DNA from 4 places in the Microtetraspora glauca genome. Region 1 is predicted to be linked to each of the others. Evidence: riboswitches for the same ligand, from Rfam matches in the RefSeq annotation. Region 1 holds a riboswitch; each other region holds the start of a gene.

Region 1 (4,237 bases):
CGCGATTCCCGAATGGGCGACCGGCGTCGACGCCGTGGCCCTGGTCCGCAGCGGCCTGGTGGCACGCGGCGCCTACGAGGCCGGCCGCCCCCACCCCGGCGACGCCGTCCTGGTCACCGCAGCGGCCAGTGCGGTCGGCACCCTCGCCCTGCAGTATGCGAAGGCGGGCGGGGCCTCCCGTGTGGTCGCGGCCGTCAGCAGTGCGGACAAGACGGAGTTCGTTCGCGCCCTCGGCGCCGACGAGGTCGTGCTCTACGGGGACGAGTCCTGGGGCGATCCGGTCGACATCGTCATCGATGGGGTCGGCGGAGAACTCCTCAGCCCCGCGGTGCGCGCCCTGGCCCCCGGCGGCCGTCTGGTCGCCTTCAGTTCGGGCGGCGGCACAATCGACGCGTACGAGCTGCTTGTCCGGAGCGCCTCGGTCATCGGCTTCCAGATGGCGGCCATCGCCCGGGGCAAGCCCGAGGTGTACGCGCGCTGGCTTGACGAGCTCTGGGAACTCCACCGCAACCGCACACTGCGGCCCCGCGTATTCGCTGAAATCCCGCTCGCCGAAGCAGCGCGCGCCCACGAGATCATCGAGTCGCGCCGCAACCTCGGCAAGGTCGTTCTGGTCCCCTGAGACCAGGACGGCAATCCGACAGACTCGGCCGCCCGGGTCGGTGCATCCTGGATCTTCTTGGCCTACCGGGGGCGCCACCGGAATACGGCAGAAACGGGCCACGGGCCGGGTGGTTTCGGCGCACGCGTGACCTGCCGAGCGGCCGGCTGGACGTCCAGGTCGAGGGGCAGCCGTTGCCTGCCGATTGCCTGGTTCTCGTCAGGGTCATGGCGGCATCGATCGCGAGCGTCCCGTCACCGGGGACGTCGCGGCGCGGACCCGTGAAATCAGGCTCGTCCGCGTGATCGCGAAGATCCGTACGTAAATCTTTCCGGGGTCGGCGGCGTGTCACACCGGTCGGCTTCGCGCGGGCGCCGACGGTGCCAGGATCCCCCTGGCGGCAGGCGAAACCACGCCGTTCGAGCGATCACCGGGCGCCATGGTGGTACCGCACCCCCACTCTTGACCGATCATTACAGAGGTATGACCCTGTTTGTCCTCACTTGACCGATTTGAAGCGGTCTATTACCGTTTTGGGAACACGGCGCATACCTGACCTCTGCAAGGTGTGCCTGCCCCATAACCGATGACACGGTCATCCATCACTGGAACCGACCGTCGACCGCCGAGTCCGCGTTCGCGCGGAGCCGGGGACCCACCACCTTTCTGGGGTGAATCGGCATCAGTGCCGTAGGGCGACTTCCACGCCCGAACCCGTCAGCTAACCCGGTAGGCGGCATGGAAGCAAGGGAGTAGACCCCCGTAATGCGAGCCCCCAAGACTTACCTGCGTGCGGCCCTGATCACCGGCGTCCTGGCCACCGCTGCCGTGCCCGCGACCCTGGCGGCCGCCCACGCCGACACCGTCCACGCCAGCGCGTCCGCTCCCATGAGCCCCCTCCTGAAGGAGGCCGCGTCGCTGCCCAAGGTGAGCGCCACGCGGCTGCTGCAGATCGCGCAGAGCCAGGTCGGCGTCAGCGAGAACGCCTCCGGCGGCGGCACGAAGTTCCACGACTGGTACATCAACTCGCCCCGCGCCAAGGAGACCGTCGCCCGTGACGGCGGCAGCACCGGCGCCTACGCCAACGCCCCCTGGTGCGACATGTTCGTCTCCTGGGTCGGCGATCAGGCGGGCCTGCGGCCGGTCCTCGGCTGGGACGCCTACACCGTCCAGCACGCCAAGTGGTTCCAGGACAACCACCGCTGGGGCGCCACCGCCAAGCCCGGCGCGGTCGTGTTCTTCGACTGGAACGGCGGCAAGGACATCTACGGCATCGACCACGTCGGCTTCGTCATCAAGGACAACGGCGACGGGACGATCAAGACCGTCGAAGGCAACACCGGCAACGGCAAGGTCGAGATCCGTACCCGGCCGATGAGCCAGGTGACGGGCTTCGGCTACCCCGTCTACACCGCCTGATCGGTGTGACTTCGAGAACGCCCCCGGCAGACCGCCGGGGGCGTTCCGCTGTCCGGAATCCCGGGACCGAGATCTCTCCGGAGATTTGCCCGGATTCGGGTTGAACAGGGCATTCGGCGGCGGTCGACTCAAGCTGAGACCAGCCAGAAGGAGGTGCTCCGATGGGGTTCGTCCAGGTCATCGAGTACGAGACCTCCCACGCGCCTGAGGTGGAGAGTCTCCTGGATGAGTGGTGCGCCCGGACGGCGGGCGAGCGCACGGCCACGCACACGGTGCTGGCACGCGATCACCAGCGGCCCGAGCACTACGTGTCGATCGTCGAGTTCCCCTCGTATGAGGAGGCGATGCGGAACAACACGCTTCCGGCGACGAGCGAGTTCGCGCACCGGATGGAGGAGTTGTGCGACTCCCCGCCGCGCTTCGTCGATCTCGACGTCGTACGGGATGTCGAACTGTAGAGCGCACCATCGGGAAACGGGCTCCGCGAGATCGGTCGAGGATCAGGAGCCCGAGGGGAGCATCGCTCGGACCTCTGTGATCAACCGCAGGACGTCCGGTCAGCCGGGCATGTGGGAGATTGGCCTGATCACCGGCCCACAGTCCGAGGAAGAGGCACGTCCCCCCGATGACGACCTTCGAGCACACCCGCCGCGCCTGCTACACCGGCTCGTTCACCCAGGCCATCGTCAACAACCTCGCCCCGCTGTTGTTCATCGTCTTCCAGACCGGCTACCAGGTCCCGCTGGAGATGCTCGGCCGCCTGGTGCTGCTGAACTTCGCGACCCAGCTCGTCACCGACATCGTGGCGGTCAGGTACGCCGACCGGATCGGCTACCGCGTACCGCTGGTGCTCGCCCACGCCCTGTCCGCCGTGGGACTGGTGTCGCTGGCGGTGGCCCCGGCGGTCGTCCCCTCCCCGTACCTGGGACTGTGCCTGGCGGTCGTCGTCTACGCGGTCGGTGGCGGCCTGCTCGAGGTGCTCGTCAGCCCCGTGGTGGACGCCCTGCCCAGCCCGGCGGAGGGCAAGGCGGCGCAGATGAGCCTGCTGCACTCCTTCTACTGCTGGGGCCAGGTCGCCGTGGTGGCGGGCAGCACGCTCCTGCTGGCCGGGATCGGGCAGGACGCCTGGCAGATCCTGCCGCTCGTCTGGGCCGTCGTGCCGCTGGTCAACGTGGTGGCCTTCATGAAGGTCCCGCTTCCCGCGACCGTGCCCGACGAGCACCGTACGTCCCTGAAGGCGTTGCTGAGCGCGCCCGCCTTCGTCGCGGCGATCGTGCTGATGCTCGCCGCGGGCGCGGCCGAGCTGACCATGTCGCAGTGGTCGTCGCTGTTCGCGGAAGAAGGGCTGGGCGTTTCAAAGGTGTGGGGCGACCTGGCCGGGCCGTGCCTGTTCGCCGTCCTCATGGGCATCGGCCGTATCGTCTACGGCCTCTGGGGCGAGCGCATCCCGCTGGTCCCGGCCATGATCTTCTGCGGAGCGCTGGCGACCGCCTGCTATCTCGTCGTGTGCCTGTCGGGTGACCCGATCATCAGCCTGATCGGCTGCGCGGTGTGCGGACTCGCCGTCAGCCTCCTGTGGCCGGGGACCTTCAGCCTCGCCTCGGCTCGATTCCCCCTCGGAGGCGCGGCCATGTTCGGCATGCTCGCCGTATTCGGCGACGCCGGAGGCGCCGTCGGCCCGTGGATCGCCGGGGCCGCAGCCGACGCCGCGGGCACCGGGGAGACCGTGTTGCGGCGGATCGCGGAGGTGCTGCCGGACGACGGCGGCTCCGGGCTGCGCACCGGCCTCACCGTCGCCACCGTGTTCCCGCTCATCATCGTGGTCGTCACCCTCCTGTACGGCGCAGCCGCCCGCCGGTCGGCCGTCGCCGTACACGGGGAGAGCGGCGAGGAGGCGATCAGCCGATGAGCGGCGGGAAGCGGCCCGTCATCCGGCGTCGTCCAGCAGCCCCGCGTCGTTGACCAGCAGGGCGATCTGGACGCGGTTGTTCAGGTCGAGCTTGGTGAGGATGCCGGAGACGTGGGTCTTCACCGTCGGGACGCTGAGGTACAGCACGGCGCCTATATCGGCGTTCGACCTGCCCTGGCCGACCGCGACGGCCACCTCGCGCTCGCGGTGGTTCAGCAGCGCCAGGCGGTCTCTGGCCCGAGCGCGCCGCCGGTCGTGATCGGATTCCGCGACCCGCGCGATGAGGCGCCGGGTGACCGCCGGGGACA
Region 2 (4,237 bases), on a different contig from region 1:
ACCCGCGGCCTTGTCGTGCAGCGCCTGCCACAACGGCCGGTCCCAGAGCAGCCAGAGCACGTTCAGCAGCGAGAAGAGGCTGAGCAGCAGGCCCACGATGGGAATCCCACCGAGGATCTGCGGCCCGAACGAGACTCCGGCCCGCTTTCCTGCGACATCCGTCGCGAGGCCGCCCGTCGGGAGGGAATCGCCGACGGGGACGACCTTGATGCCCATGACGATCTTGCCGACCGTCTGCCCGCGTTGCTTGAGCATCATGAACTCGTACGCGGTCATGATCAGGCCGGCGATGGCCGAGGTGAGCAGACTGGCGAGGAGCACGCCGCCGCCAGCCGTGAAGGCGCCCGTCTCCGGGTTGAAGCTGGCCTCGGTGACCATGATCATGGTGAGCACCGTCGAGACGATGGCGTAGGGGATACCGACGATCACGACGTCGATGAGACGGGCCACCAGTCGCTGCCACCACTCGGCGAGCGGGGCGGGCGCGCCGGGCGGGACCGCCGCCGCCTGCCCGCCGTACGGCTGGGCGTAGCCCTGCTGGCCGTATTGCTGCTGCCCGTAGCCCTGCTGGCCGTAGCCCTGCTGGCCGTAGTCGGCCTGCTGACCGTAGCCGGGCTGTTGGGCGTACCCCTGCTGGGGCTGCTGGCCGTAGCCGGCCTGCTGGCCGTACTGCTGCTCCTGGCCGTAGCCGGGCTGGGCCTGCTGGCCATAACCGGGCTGGGCCTGCTGGCCATAACCGGGCTGCTGCTGGCCGTACCCCTGAGGCTGGCCGAAGGCGCCCGTACCGGGCTGCTGGCCATATCCCTGCTGGGGCTGCTGCCCGTAGTCCTGCTGGCCGTACTGCTGCTGCCCGTAGCCCTGCTGCGGCTGCTGCGGCTGCTGGGCCTGCTGGCCGTACCCCTGCTGCCCGTACGGCTGCTGAGGCTGCTGCTGGGCCGACTGGCCATAACCGGGCTGCTGCTGGCCGTACCCTTGAGGCTGGCCGAAGGCCCCGGTCCCGGGCTGCTGCTGGCCGTACTGCTGCTGCCCGTAGCCCTGCTGGGGCTGCTGGCCGTAGCCGGGCTGCTGCTGGCCGTAGACGTGCTGGTCGTGCTGCTGGCCGTATCCATAGGCCTGCTGGGGGCCCGTCGACTGCGACGGGTTGCGGTAACTGACGACCGTGACATCAGGGTCGTACTGCTGGGCTGGATTGCTCGTACCCTGCTCACGGTCCGAAGGCGGCGGTGGGGTGCCGTCCGGAGCGTCCTGGGGGTACGGCGGCTGTCCGGAGCTCACCGTTTCACCTCGTTTCGGGTTCGCATGCGGCGATCGTCATGCGCATGCCGATATGGCCAAAGTAGCGACAGGCGTATCAACAGTCACCTTTCCGGCCGGTCACCACCATGGTCAGACTCGGGGTTGGAGATGCAGCAGCATTCGGGTGTTGCCGAGCGTATTGGGCTTGACGTGCTCGAGATCGAGGAACTCCGCGACGCCTTCGTCGTAGGAGGCGAGCAGCTCGGCGTACACCTCCGGAGAGACAGGGGTCCCGTGAATGGGCACGAATCCGTGCCTTCCGAAGAACGTGACCTCGAAGGTCAGACAGAAGACCCGGCGCACGCCCAGCTCGCTGGCCGCGTCGATGAGCGCGCCGACGATCCGGTGGCCGACGCCCATCCCCCGGGCCGCGGGGTCGACGGCGACCGTGCGGATCTCCGCCAGATCCTCCCAGAGCACGTGCAGCGCCCCGCAGCCGACGACCGTCCCGTCGGCCTCCGCCACCCAGAACTCCTGGACGTCCTCGTACAGGGTGACGGTGGTCTTCTTCAGCAACCGCGGCCCGACGCCGGAGTACGCGTCGACGAGGCGGCGGATGGCGCGGACGTCGAGGGTCCTCGCCCGGCGCACGATCACGACCCGGGACGCGCGCTCACCGCTCTCGGCTTCCGAGGGCCGGCCCGCAACCTGCTCCATGGATCGCCAGCCTAGTCGCCGCCCGGCCCGTGCGGGCGCGCCGCGAGGGCTCGTACGCGAGCGCGGAGGAGAACACGGATTAACGGTCATGCCGAAACCCGAGCAACCCTCGGATCAGCTCACCGTGCGTATCCGTTCGAGCACGTTCCGCGCCTCCTCGGCTTACGTTCCGGGAATATCCAATTTTGCGACCTCTCGATCCTGCGCTGACCTGCTACGGAGACGGCCGGGCAACAGGTAAACGCAGGGTAATGGACGTCCCGGCCCACTATCACATGTGACCGGACCGTGATCATTCAGTTGTGAAAGCTAGACGGAATCACGAGTTCTGGTTGAGCAGGAACCCGGCGTGCACTAGTGTCCAGCGACGATGCCGGTCATCGCGAAAGGCGCGAACGACCGGACCGCCGAGTCCCCGAGGCGCCCGTGCCGAAGGGAGCCGGGGAACCAACTGTGGAGATCCGGGGTCAAACCCAGGTCATCAAGGGGTGAATCCGAAAGGTAGGGCTACTCCGGCCCGAACCCGTCAGCTAACCCGGTAGGCGGCCAAAGTGTCGGCAGTTGCCGCCATCGCCCTCGGGCGTTCGCGCGGTGCGGGGATCCGCCTGCCGGGCACGCGTAGGAGAGGAGCTTTGTTGCGCATCTCTGGAGGACGATCCGCGGGCAGGCACGCTCGCGGGCGACGGCGCCGCGCCCGGTCATCGACCGGCGGCCCGATCCGCAGGTTCGCATTCTTCGGTGTCGCTCTCATCGCGATGACCTTCGGCGCCCCCGTCATGGCCGCGACCGCCGAACCGCAGCCCAGCCTCAAGGAGCTGACCGCCGAGGTCGAGCGCCTCTACACCGAGATCGAGACCCTCACCGAGGATTACAACGGTGCCCGGGTCAGGCTCAAGGAGGCCCAGCGGTCGGCCGATCTCGCGAAGAAGACCCTCGCCACGAGCGAGACCGAGCTGGAGACCCGGCGCAGGACGGCGAGCCTCCTCGCGCAGAACTCCTACATGACCGGCGGCTTCGGCTCCGCCTTCGCGCTGCTGAGCGCGGACGACCCGGATTCGTACCTCGACCAGGCGTCCACGACCTACGCCCTCCAGATGCAGCAGGGCGAGGAGGTCGCCCAGGTGGCCAAGGCGATGGAGGCGGCCGAGCGGGCCAGGACCAGCGCGAAGGCCCGGCAGAAGGAAGTGAAGGACCTGCTCTCCGGCCTCGACGAGCAGCGCGACAAGATCCGCAAGCTGGTCAAGAAGTCCGAGAGCAACCTGTACAGCAAGGTCGCGGGGAGCGTCACCAGGGGAAGCGCCGCCCGGCGGCTGGCCTTCCCGATCATCGGTGACGGCAAGGCGGCCGAGGCCGCGCGCTGGGCCCTCACCCAGCAGCTCAAGCCCTATGTCTGGGGTGCCGACGGCCCGACCTCGTTTGACTGCTCGGGGCTCGTCATGGCGGCCTACCAGAGGGTCGGGATCAGCCTGCCCCATTACACCGGCTCACAGTGGTCGGCCGGCACGCACATCGCGCGCGAAGACATGCGCCCCGGCGACCTGGTCTTCTTCTACAACGACCTGCACCACGTGGGCATCTACATCGGCGGCGGTTACATGGTCCACGCGCCCCGTACGGGCGACGTCGTCCGGATCGCCTCGCTGGCCAACCGGCCCTTCGCGGGAGCCGTACGGATCGCGGACTAGCTTTCCGCGCTCCCCGGCCGGGCGTCGCCTCAGATCGGCCCAGATCGGCTCAGATCGGCCTCAGATCAGGCGGCGCCTGGCCGCCCACGCGACCGCCTCGATGGCGGTCGCGACCCCGATCCTGTCGCAGATGACCCGCAGCCGACGCCGTACGGTGCGACCGCTCACATCGAGGCGGCGGCCCACCTTGTCGACGGTGCCGCCCTTGGCCAGCTCGGCCAGCAACCTCAGATCGTCATCGCTGAGACCGGCGCGGTCGCATTCCGACACGGGGCTCTCGCCCCGGGAAACCACATCGGAAAGCGGCATCGTCAGCCCTCCCCCACCAGGATGATTTATCGGTCCGCCCTGGGAAGGTAAACACTTTGTTCAAAAATCGTCAAGTTCGGACCCTGATTGGTCATTGACAGTCTGTACGGCAAAGCGGGGCATCCGTGAGGTTTAGGTCCTCGCCTTTATCCCGAATTTCGCGGCAAGCATGGAAAACGCCATGCGCCTCTCGGACCGAAAGTCGGGACTCAAAGGGCCGCGTCGTACGCGGCACGGGCCGCCTCCACCTCGCCGATGTGAACCTCCGCCCATTCCTTGACGGCGTACAT
Region 3 (4,237 bases), on a different contig from region 1:
TGCGCGCAGCCGCCGCCGGGCCGCGCTGGGCGCGGGGCTGGGCGTCGCCGTCTGCACCCTCGCGCTCGCGGCGGTCTTCTCCGTGGCCAGGAGCCTCTACATGAGCACTGTCGCGTCGCACGGGCTCGATCTGGTCGCCGCCGAGCAGTACTTCGACACCATGACGCGGTTCCCCGACATCGGGCTGCGCGGCCTCATGGTCCTGGGCCTGCTGACGGCCGCCGCCGCCGACTTCCGCCCGTGTCGTCGCCGCGCGGCGTGACCGGCAGGAGGAGGGCTACCGGCAGGCCGGAGTGACAGGAGGTCACCGGCACGTGCCCGCCGGAGCCGACCAGCAGACGCTGCTCCTCGCCGCCCACCTGTGGGCGGCGCCGGTCGGCTAACGCCCGGTGGGCCGCTTGCCGTGGTTCGCCTGCTTCTTCTTCCGTGCCTTCGACTTGCGCGCTCTCTTGCCCATGCGGAACCGCCTTTCGTCGTACGGCTAGCGCCCCCACTCTTCATCACCACGCCAGGTGCCGTATAGCGCGCCACTCATATCACCATGATTCAACATTGCCGCCCGCTCCATGTGGCATAATTTGTTGGAATCTGTTGATTGGAGCGGTGATGCTTGCCCAGCTACGGCAGCAGGCGATTCTTGAGCGGGTCCGCAGGACCGGCGGCGTACGCGTCGCCGAGCTGGTGCGGGATCTCGGCGTCTCCGACATGACCATACGCCGAGATCTGGAGGCCCTCGCGGACCGCGGACTGGTCGAGAAGGTCCACGGAGGCGCGACGATCGTCGGCGCGGGATCGACGGAGGAACCCGGGTTCACCGCCAAGTCGGCCCGTCAGCAGGCCGAGAAGGAGGCCATCGCCCGCCACGCCGCGCGTCTCGTCCGGCCGGGCAGCTCGGTGGCCCTGTCGGCCGGAACCACCACGTGGACCTTCGCGCACCATCTGGCCGACGTGCCCGAACTGACCGTCATCACCAACTCGCTCAAGGTCGCGGACGTGTTCCACCGCGCCGGGCGGCCCGACCAGACCGTGGTGCTGGTCGGCGGCGTACGCACCCCTTCCGACGCGCTGGTCGGGCCGGTCGCGGTCGCGGCGATCCGCTCGATGAACGTCGACATGCTGATCCTCGGCGTCCACGGGATGAGCGTGAAGGCCGGGTTCACCACGCCCAACCTGCTGGAGGCCGAGACCGACCGCGAGCTGGTCGGGGCCGCCCAGCGCCTCGTCGTCCTGGCCGACCACACCAAGTGGGGCACGATCGGCATCAGCACGATCGCCCGCCTGGAGCAGGCCGACGTCGTGGTCAGCGACACCGGCCTGTCCGGCGAGGCCCGCGCGGCGCTGTCGGAGCACGTGGGCGAGCTGGTGCTGGCGGATCCCGGCGCCGACGAGCGGGAGGCACCGGCCCCGTGAAGCGCACGATCACCCACCTCGCCGACGGTCGGGAGCTGTTCTACTACGACCGGCGGGACGACGCGGACCGCGGCGCTGTCGATCCGCGCGAACTACCCCCGCGTCCACGCGCCTCGCAGATGCGCTACGACCCGCTGATGGACGAATGGATCACCATCGCGGGGCACCGCCAGACCCGGACGCACCTGCCCTCCCCCGACGAGTGCCCGCTGTGTCCGGCCCATCCCGGTTCGGAGATCCCCTCCGACTACGACGTCGCGGTCTTCGAGAACCGCTTCCCCTCGTTCAGCTTCTCAGGGGACGGTTCCACGGGGGGCTACCCCTTGGGAGGCGGCTTCGCCGATCCCGGCGGGTTGAGCGCGGCGCGGCCGGGCGTCGGGCGGTGCGAGGTGGTCTGCTTCACGTCCGACCACGACGCGTCCTTCGGCTCGCTGAGCGCGGCGCAGGTCGAACTCGTCATGGAGGCATGGGCCGACCGCACCGCCGAGCTGTCCGCCCTTCCGGGCGTCGAGCAGGTCTTCTGCTTCGAGAACAGGGGCGCGGAGATCGGCATCACCCTCCCCCATCCTCACGGCCAGATCTACGCCTATCCGTACGTCACCCCGCGTACCCGCCACATGCTCGGCGTCGCCTCGCGGCACAGGGGCGGGAACCTCTTCGCCGACGTGCTGGCCGCCGAGCGGACGGGTCCCCGCGTCGTGGCGTCCAATGAGCACTGGACGGCGTTCGTCCCGGCCGCCGCCCGCTATCCGTTCGAAATCCACGTCTACCCGCACCGGCGGGTGCCTGACCTGCCCGCGCTGGACCCGGACCAGCGCGCCGCGTTCGGGCCGCTCTACACCGGGGTGCTGCGCCGGCTCGACGCGCTGTTCGGCGTGGCCATGCCGTACGTCGCGGCCTGGCATCAGGCTCCGGTGACCTATCGGCGCGATCTCGCCTACCTCCACCTCCAGCTGTTCAGCATCCGGAGGGCGCCGGACAAGCTCAAGTACCTGGCCGGATCGGAGTCCGCGATGGGGGCGTTCGTCAACGACGTGGCCCCCGAGGACGCCGCCCGGATGTTGCGTGAATATCCGATAACGAGTTGATCACTACTGGATTGCAACTTTGAGTAGCAATGATCCGGGCTTTACCACTACTATCCATCGCACCGGCTGCCACAGCCGGTGCGCCTAATCCCGGGCGCCTCGCCCGGGAGCCGGGGACCCACGACGTTGTGGCGATCCATCCCCCGTTTCCGGGAACGGTCGCCGTGCACCTGGGGTGAAGGCACGCCAGTGCCAGGGCTCCTCCAGCCCGAACCCGTCAGCTAACCCGGTCGGCAGATGGAGAGGAGTGGGCTCTGCCCCGCGCGTTTCCGGCGGCCGCCGCGGCTCTGGCCGCGGCTGCCCTCGTCTTCGGTACGGCCTCAGGGGCTCACGCCGCTCCCAAGCCGAGCGAGAGCCAGCTCAGGAAGCAACTCGCCGAGCTGCGCACGAAGGTCGACAAGCTGATCGCCGACTACAACGCCAAGCGGGTCGAGCTCGCCAAGGCGCAGGAGTCCGAGAAAGCGGCCAAGGAGCGGCTGGCCAAGGCGGAATCCGACTTCGAGGCGGCCAGGCAGCAGATGATCAGCATCGCCGGCGTGCGTTACCAGACGCATGACCTGGGCCTGCTGGGCACTGACCTGCGGAACTCCGCCGTACTGACCCAGATCCAGGACGAGCAGGCCGTACTGGTCTCGCAGGTCGCCGCGCTCACGAAGGAGCGCAAGGCCGCGGCCGACGCGGCGGCGGCCCTGATCGAGCAGATCAAGACGCGGTCGCAGGAGGTCGCCGGGCAGCGCAAGGCCGCCGAGAACCTGATCGACGACATCAAGAAGAAGCTCGACCAGCTCATCCCGATCGCGCCCGGGAAGCTCGCCGGCGGCGGCTGGGCCCCGGAACTCCCCTCCGGCGGCGACAACATCACGCCCCGGACCCGCCTGATGAAGGCGGAGGTCGGTAAACACTTCGATCTGCGCTACACCGTCGGCTGCTACCGCGTGGACACCTCGGGCGAGCACCCGCTCGGCCGGGCCTGTGACTTCATGATGAGCTCGGGCGGCTCCATGCCGAGCCCGGGCATGAAGGCCCTCGGCGACAGCCTCGCCGTCTGGGCCATCAAGAACGGCTCCAAGCTGGGTGTGAATTACGTGATCTGGCAGCAACGGATCTACAACCTCGGCAGCCCCGGGTGGCGCACCATGTCCGATCGCGGCGGCATCACCGCGAACCACTACGACCACGTCCACATCTCGATGTACTAGACGCTGCCGACGGCCCCCTCGGCTCCGCGCCACCGCACCGGGAGTGCCGCTGAGCGGCCCGCGCCGCCTCAGGCGAAGAATCGCGTCAGATGCTTGACGACCGTTTCCGGTTGTTCTTCGGGGATGTAGTGGCCACTGCCCGGAACTTCGACCACCTCGACGTCGGTCCCCTTGTTCGCGAGCACCTGCCGCAGCAGCTGATAGCCTCCCTCCCCGCCTCCCATGGCCAAGATCGGCACGGTCACCGGACCATACGTCTTCTCATCCGCGATGTCCTGCCCGAAGGCCCGGTACCAGGCATTGCCGGCCCGGATCGCGTCCACGGTGGAGTAGGCGTGGGCGTAGACGTCGCGGTCGCGGTCGCTGATGGCGCCGGGATCGTCGATCAAGTAGTCGCACATCCAGTCGATCAGGTGGCGTGACCGGCCGGCGAGCAGGCGTTCAGGCAGGCCGGGAACCTGGTTGAACGCGAACCACCACAGGAAACGTCCGGGACCCGCATGGATGTCGCCGTCGATCTGCTGACGCCCGGGGCGCGGC
Region 4 (4,237 bases), on a different contig from region 1:
CGCGGCCGGTGCCGTCGCTCCTGTTGCTCCGCCGTCTCGGCCGTACCTGATCACCTAGAGTGCCAGGCTGATCGCCATAGGTGATGATCAGGTCGAATACCTGCGAATAGGTTGAATCGCCATGATCGCCTGAGTAAAGTCGCGCCCCAGGTTTGTCTATGACGAAGGGGGCCTGAGTGCGAGGGCGTGTACCGGTGGCCGTCGGCTTGGCCGCTGTGGCGCTGCTGCTGCCCATCACCGGCGCGCAGGCGGATCCCAAGCCCACTGTCGCGCAGGCCAAGGCCAAGCTGAAGAAGCTCGACGAGCAGGCCGACAAGATCGTGGATCAGTACAACGCGGCCAACGAGAAGTGGAAGAAGGCCAAGAAGCAGTACATCGCGGTCAATACCACCTACAAGGCGCAGGCCAGCAAGGTCGAGGAGCTGCGCGAGGGGCTGGTCACGGTCGCCAACAGCACCTACCAGACCGGGGATGTCGTCTCCTTCGGTCTGTTCTACAGCCCGGACCCCGAGTCCATGCTCAGCGGTCTCGCCGCGCTCGACCAGCTCTCCCAGGGGCGTGCCCGGCGGCTCAGTGAGTACCAGGGCGCCATCGCCGACCTCAAACGGCAGCGGGACCAGAAGAAGAGCACCTTCGACGAAGCGGCCAAGGTCAAGGCCGATCTCCTCAAGGAGAAGAAGAAGGCCGACGAACTGGTCAAGGAGCAGACCGAGCTGCTGCGTCGCCTGGGCGCCTACAACGCCGGCAACCCCAACAGTGCGGGCATCGCCTATACGGGTTCGGCCTCCGGCAACGCGCTCGCCGCGCTCCAGTTCGCCTACCGCCAGATCGGCAAGCCGTACCGCTACGGCGGGACCGGGCCGGGGGCCTGGGACTGCTCAGGGCTCGTCCAGGCGGCCTGGTCGAGCGGCGGGGTCTCGCTGCCGCGTACGAGCTTCGAGCAGTGGGCCTGGGGTGCCAGCCGCAGGGTCTCGCTCGACGCCCTGGAGGCGGGCGACCTCCTCTTCCACAGTGGGTACGGGCATGTGGGCATCTACGCCGGAGACGGCAAGGTCGTCCACGCTCCCCGGACGGGCGATGTGGTGAAGGTCGTCACGCTCGCCCAGTACAACGCCATCGGCGCCGTACGTCCCTGATCTCGGCCGCCGGGAACTCCGGCGACCGCCCCGGCCGGGGCACCGGATCGCCGGTGCCCCGGGCCGCACACCCGTTGGTGTCCCGTCCGCACCGCCGTCACACTGTCGCGAGTCCGCAGGCCTCGGATCTGTCCTGTGCCGCGTATTTCGGCGGTGTTCGCGCGGCTTTCGGCGGTGTCCGCGTGGCCGGACGCCGCTGAGCGCGCCGGTGCTCTGCGGCGAGGTTCCATGTCGATGGCCCCTGGCCCGGTCCCTCCTGAGCCCGGCTTCCCCTGGTTCCGGCCCTGTGAGCCGGCATGGAGCTCGTAGGGCGCTCGATCGAGCCTCTGGGGACGGCTGTATGCCAATGGGTGAGGCCGGGGCCGGTGAATCCTGAACGCCCGCACGAACGGACGCCTCAAGGAGCAACCAGTCCCGCTCTATGCGGCGGGATCACTCGGTCCTGTTATACGGGGCGATTCGACGGTGGAAATCATGATTCCGCGATCACCTTCACCCATCGGCGGAAGCGGCATATGTGACAACTCTCACATCGTGTGCGCGAACGTCGATCGGACCCAGGGTGCTTCCCGTGGAATTTCGATCACCAAAATAGATCTACCTTCTAGGGTGTCTGCTGGTGCCAATGTGGCAGTTCCGGAGGATGTTTCGCAATATGTGACCAGAGTCACATTTTAGTGCGGAATGCATCGGGTATGCAGGGGTTTTCGTTTTACCGGAGCCTTTATTCGATCTTTATTTCTTGGCATGGACTTTGCCGACCTATGGCACGAATCGGTAACTTCTGGGCCGCGACGTGCACTCCACGCCGTCGCCATGAACGCCGGTACCAGCCGCGTTCGTGCCGATCATCCGTCGTCGTCACCCGCTTCGCGATCCCCCCGGGTGCGGCGACATGCCGAGTCCGTGCAGTCAGGAGGCACGGAGCCGGGGAACCAATGACCTTCATCGAAGGTCCGGGGTGAATCGGCGCCTTTCGCGCCGTAGGGCGACTTCCCCGCCCGAATCCGTCAGCTAACCCGGTAGGCGCAAGCGGAAGACCATAGGAGCGATCCTGTCTAGCACCCCTGCACGCCTGTCCCGCCTTGCCCGCGTCACCCTCGGTGGCGCAGCGATCACCGCCTCTGTCGCAGCCGTCGGAGCCCAGCCCGCGTCGGCCGAACCGGTGACGGACGGCCTCTCATTGGAAACGGCCACCACGACGGCGGCAGCCGCGAAGGCGGAGACTTCCGCCAAAGCGGCCATAGTCTCGAAGGTCACGATCCGTCAGGCCAAGGCAGCCCGCCAGAAGCGCCTCGCGGAGAAGGCCATCAAGGTGGCCAAGAAGCAGATCGGCGACCCGTACCGATGGGGAGCCACAGGACCGGGCGCGTTCGACTGCTCGGGCCTGGTCCAGTACGCCTGGGAGAAGGCGGGCGTCAAGATCCCCCGCACGACCTGGTCACAGAAGAGCGGCGTCAAGAAGAAGGTCTCCTGGGAGAACCTCAAGCCCGGCGACCTCATCTTCACGAGCGGCGGCGGCCACGTGGGCATGTACGTCGGGAAGGGCAAAATGATCCACGCGCCGCACACCGGCGCGCAGGTCAGGATCGACAAGCTCGACGCGTACCGCAAGAGCAGCTTCGTCGGCGCGGTCCGTCCCGGGGCCTGAGCTCCCTACGCCGAACGTCGGAATTCCCCCCGACCGACTGCCGTCCGTCCCTGGGCCGCTGCCCCCACCGAGCCCCCTCTCGGTCCGTCCCGGGGACTGAGCCCCCATCAACCCCCCAGCCGGGCGTGCCCGGCTCGAACCCCACCCGGGCGCGCCCGGGCCGCCCCCCGGCCGGGTGCGGTTCGACACCGGTACGCCGCACGGCCCCGCCCCTCTGCCAGAGGGGCGGGGCCGCGGCATGTCCGGAGGCTCGTACGATTTCGGCATGCGTGCTGTGGTCCGCCTCGGGGCGGCCGTGCTGGTCGCGGGGGCGGTGACGGCCCTGCCCGCCGACGCGCCGCCCGACCGGGCGCTGGCCACCGCGCGCGCGGTCATGGGCGAGCATCCCGAGATGTGGGCCGGAGCGTCGCTCGTCAGAGGACAGCACGCCCTCGTGATCGGCGGCCGGACGGCGGCCGATCCCCGGTCCGCCTCGCGATCCCTCTCGGCGCCCGGAGCCCGTCCGGAGGTACGCAGCGGCTCGGTGCCGGTCGCGGGGCTGGCCGCCGTGGCCGACTCCGCCCGCCGTACGGTCGCGCGGGTCTGGGGGTCCGTGGACGCGGTGATCCTCGTCCCCGCGACCGACGCGCAGGCCGCCGTTCTCGCCTCGCCCGCCGGAGTGACGGGCCTCGCCGCGCTGGCCGACGTCGATCACGTCATCGTCGCGCCCTCGGGTTTCGCCCGCCTGTCGGAGACCGGGCGCCGCGTCGTGCTCGCCCACGAGCTGACGCACGTCGCCACCGGGGCCGCGGTCGCCGGTGACATGCCGGCCTGGCTGGTGGAGGGTTTCGCCGACTACGTCGGCTATCTCGACAGCGGCCTGACCGCCCGTGCCGTCGCCAGCGAGCTCGCCGCCGAGGTCCGCGCCGGCACGCTCCCCGCGGCGCTGCCCGGCCGTGAGGCGTTCCGCCCCGGCTCGGTACGGCTCCCGCAGGCGTACGAGGAGGCGTGGCTGGCCTGCCGGTACATCGCCGAGCGGTACGGGGAGCGCGCCCTGGTGGCCCTCTATCGCGCGGCGAGCGACCATGATCTCGCCACGGCGCTGGTAAAAACATTGGGCACGAACCTCGCGGAGCTCACCGCGGCCTGGCGAGAGTACGTGCGGAGCGAGCTCGCCTGACGCGCCGCCCACGAGAGGCCACCGGGGGACTGTGAAGGGGTGATGGGGATGCCACGGAGTGACGTCGCCGGCCGGGTCGGCAGGCCCGGAGCCGGCACGGGATCCGGGAGCCGGGCGGCGGGGATCGCGCTGCTGGTCCTGGGAGCGGTCCTGATGGGGGTCGTCGCCGTCACGACCCCGTGGAACGCCCTCGGCCCCGGCGCCCCGGAGGTGCGCCCCGATCCCGCGCGGGACTTCACCCCCGCGCAGCTCGCCCGCGCCGACGCCTTCGACGCGGCGACCTCGCTTCCC

Evidence for each region. Region 1 has a riboswitch for cyclic di-AMP ahead of AB0I59_RS26430 (CHAP domain-containing protein). Riboswitches for the same ligand answer to the same signal wherever they lie in the genome.
Region 2: linked by a shared signal. The riboswitch ahead of AB0I59_RS39545 (C40 family peptidase) and the one ahead of AB0I59_RS26430 (CHAP domain-containing protein) in region 1 are both predicted to bind cyclic di-AMP.
Region 3: linked by a shared signal. The riboswitch ahead of AB0I59_RS32755 (VldE C-terminal domain-containing protein) and the one ahead of AB0I59_RS26430 (CHAP domain-containing protein) in region 1 are both predicted to bind cyclic di-AMP.
Region 4: linked by a shared signal. The riboswitch ahead of AB0I59_RS08995 (C40 family peptidase) and the one ahead of AB0I59_RS26430 (CHAP domain-containing protein) in region 1 are both predicted to bind cyclic di-AMP.

The regions. Positions count from the first base shown of each region.
Region 1 is NZ_JBFALK010000015.1:131,500-135,736, reverse strand. It holds gene AB0I59_RS26435 (quinone oxidoreductase family protein) at 1-622, shown strand, start outside; cyclic di-AMP (ydaO/yuaA leader) riboswitch at 1,215-1,352, shown strand; gene AB0I59_RS26430 (CHAP domain-containing protein) at 1,367-2,020, shown strand; gene AB0I59_RS26425 (hypothetical protein) at 2,182-2,478, shown strand; gene AB0I59_RS26420 (MFS transporter) at 2,646-3,929, shown strand; gene AB0I59_RS26415 (response regulator transcription factor) at 3,948-4,237, opposite strand, start outside.
Region 2 is NZ_JBFALK010000034.1:31,932-36,168, reverse strand. It holds gene AB0I59_RS39555 (RDD family protein) at 1-1,275, opposite strand, end outside; gene AB0I59_RS39550 (amino-acid N-acetyltransferase) at 1,387-1,953, opposite strand; cyclic di-AMP (ydaO/yuaA leader) riboswitch at 2,349-2,514, shown strand; gene AB0I59_RS39545 (C40 family peptidase) at 2,709-3,638, shown strand; gene AB0I59_RS39540 (helix-turn-helix domain-containing protein) at 3,699-3,947, opposite strand; gene AB0I59_RS39535 (winged helix-turn-helix transcriptional regulator) at 4,157-4,237, opposite strand, start outside.
Region 3 is NZ_JBFALK010000022.1:13,957-18,193, forward strand. It holds gene AB0I59_RS32740 (hypothetical protein) at 1-262, shown strand, start outside; gene AB0I59_RS42175 (50S ribosomal protein bL37) at 380-457, opposite strand; gene AB0I59_RS32745 (DeoR/GlpR family DNA-binding transcription regulator) at 607-1,410, shown strand; gene galT (galactose-1-phosphate uridylyltransferase) at 1,407-2,498, shown strand; cyclic di-AMP (ydaO/yuaA leader) riboswitch at 2,570-2,748, shown strand; gene AB0I59_RS32755 (VldE C-terminal domain-containing protein) at 3,035-3,697, shown strand; gene AB0I59_RS32760 (alpha/beta fold hydrolase) at 3,766-4,237, opposite strand, start outside.
Region 4 is NZ_JBFALK010000003.1:577,324-581,560, reverse strand. It holds gene AB0I59_RS09005 (NYN domain-containing protein) at 1-50, shown strand, start outside; gene AB0I59_RS09000 (C40 family peptidase) at 177-1,136, shown strand; cyclic di-AMP (ydaO/yuaA leader) riboswitch at 2,023-2,180, shown strand; gene AB0I59_RS08995 (C40 family peptidase) at 2,320-2,787, shown strand; gene AB0I59_RS08990 (peptidase MA family metallohydrolase) at 3,053-3,946, shown strand; gene AB0I59_RS08985 (M48 family metallopeptidase) at 3,995-4,237, shown strand, end outside.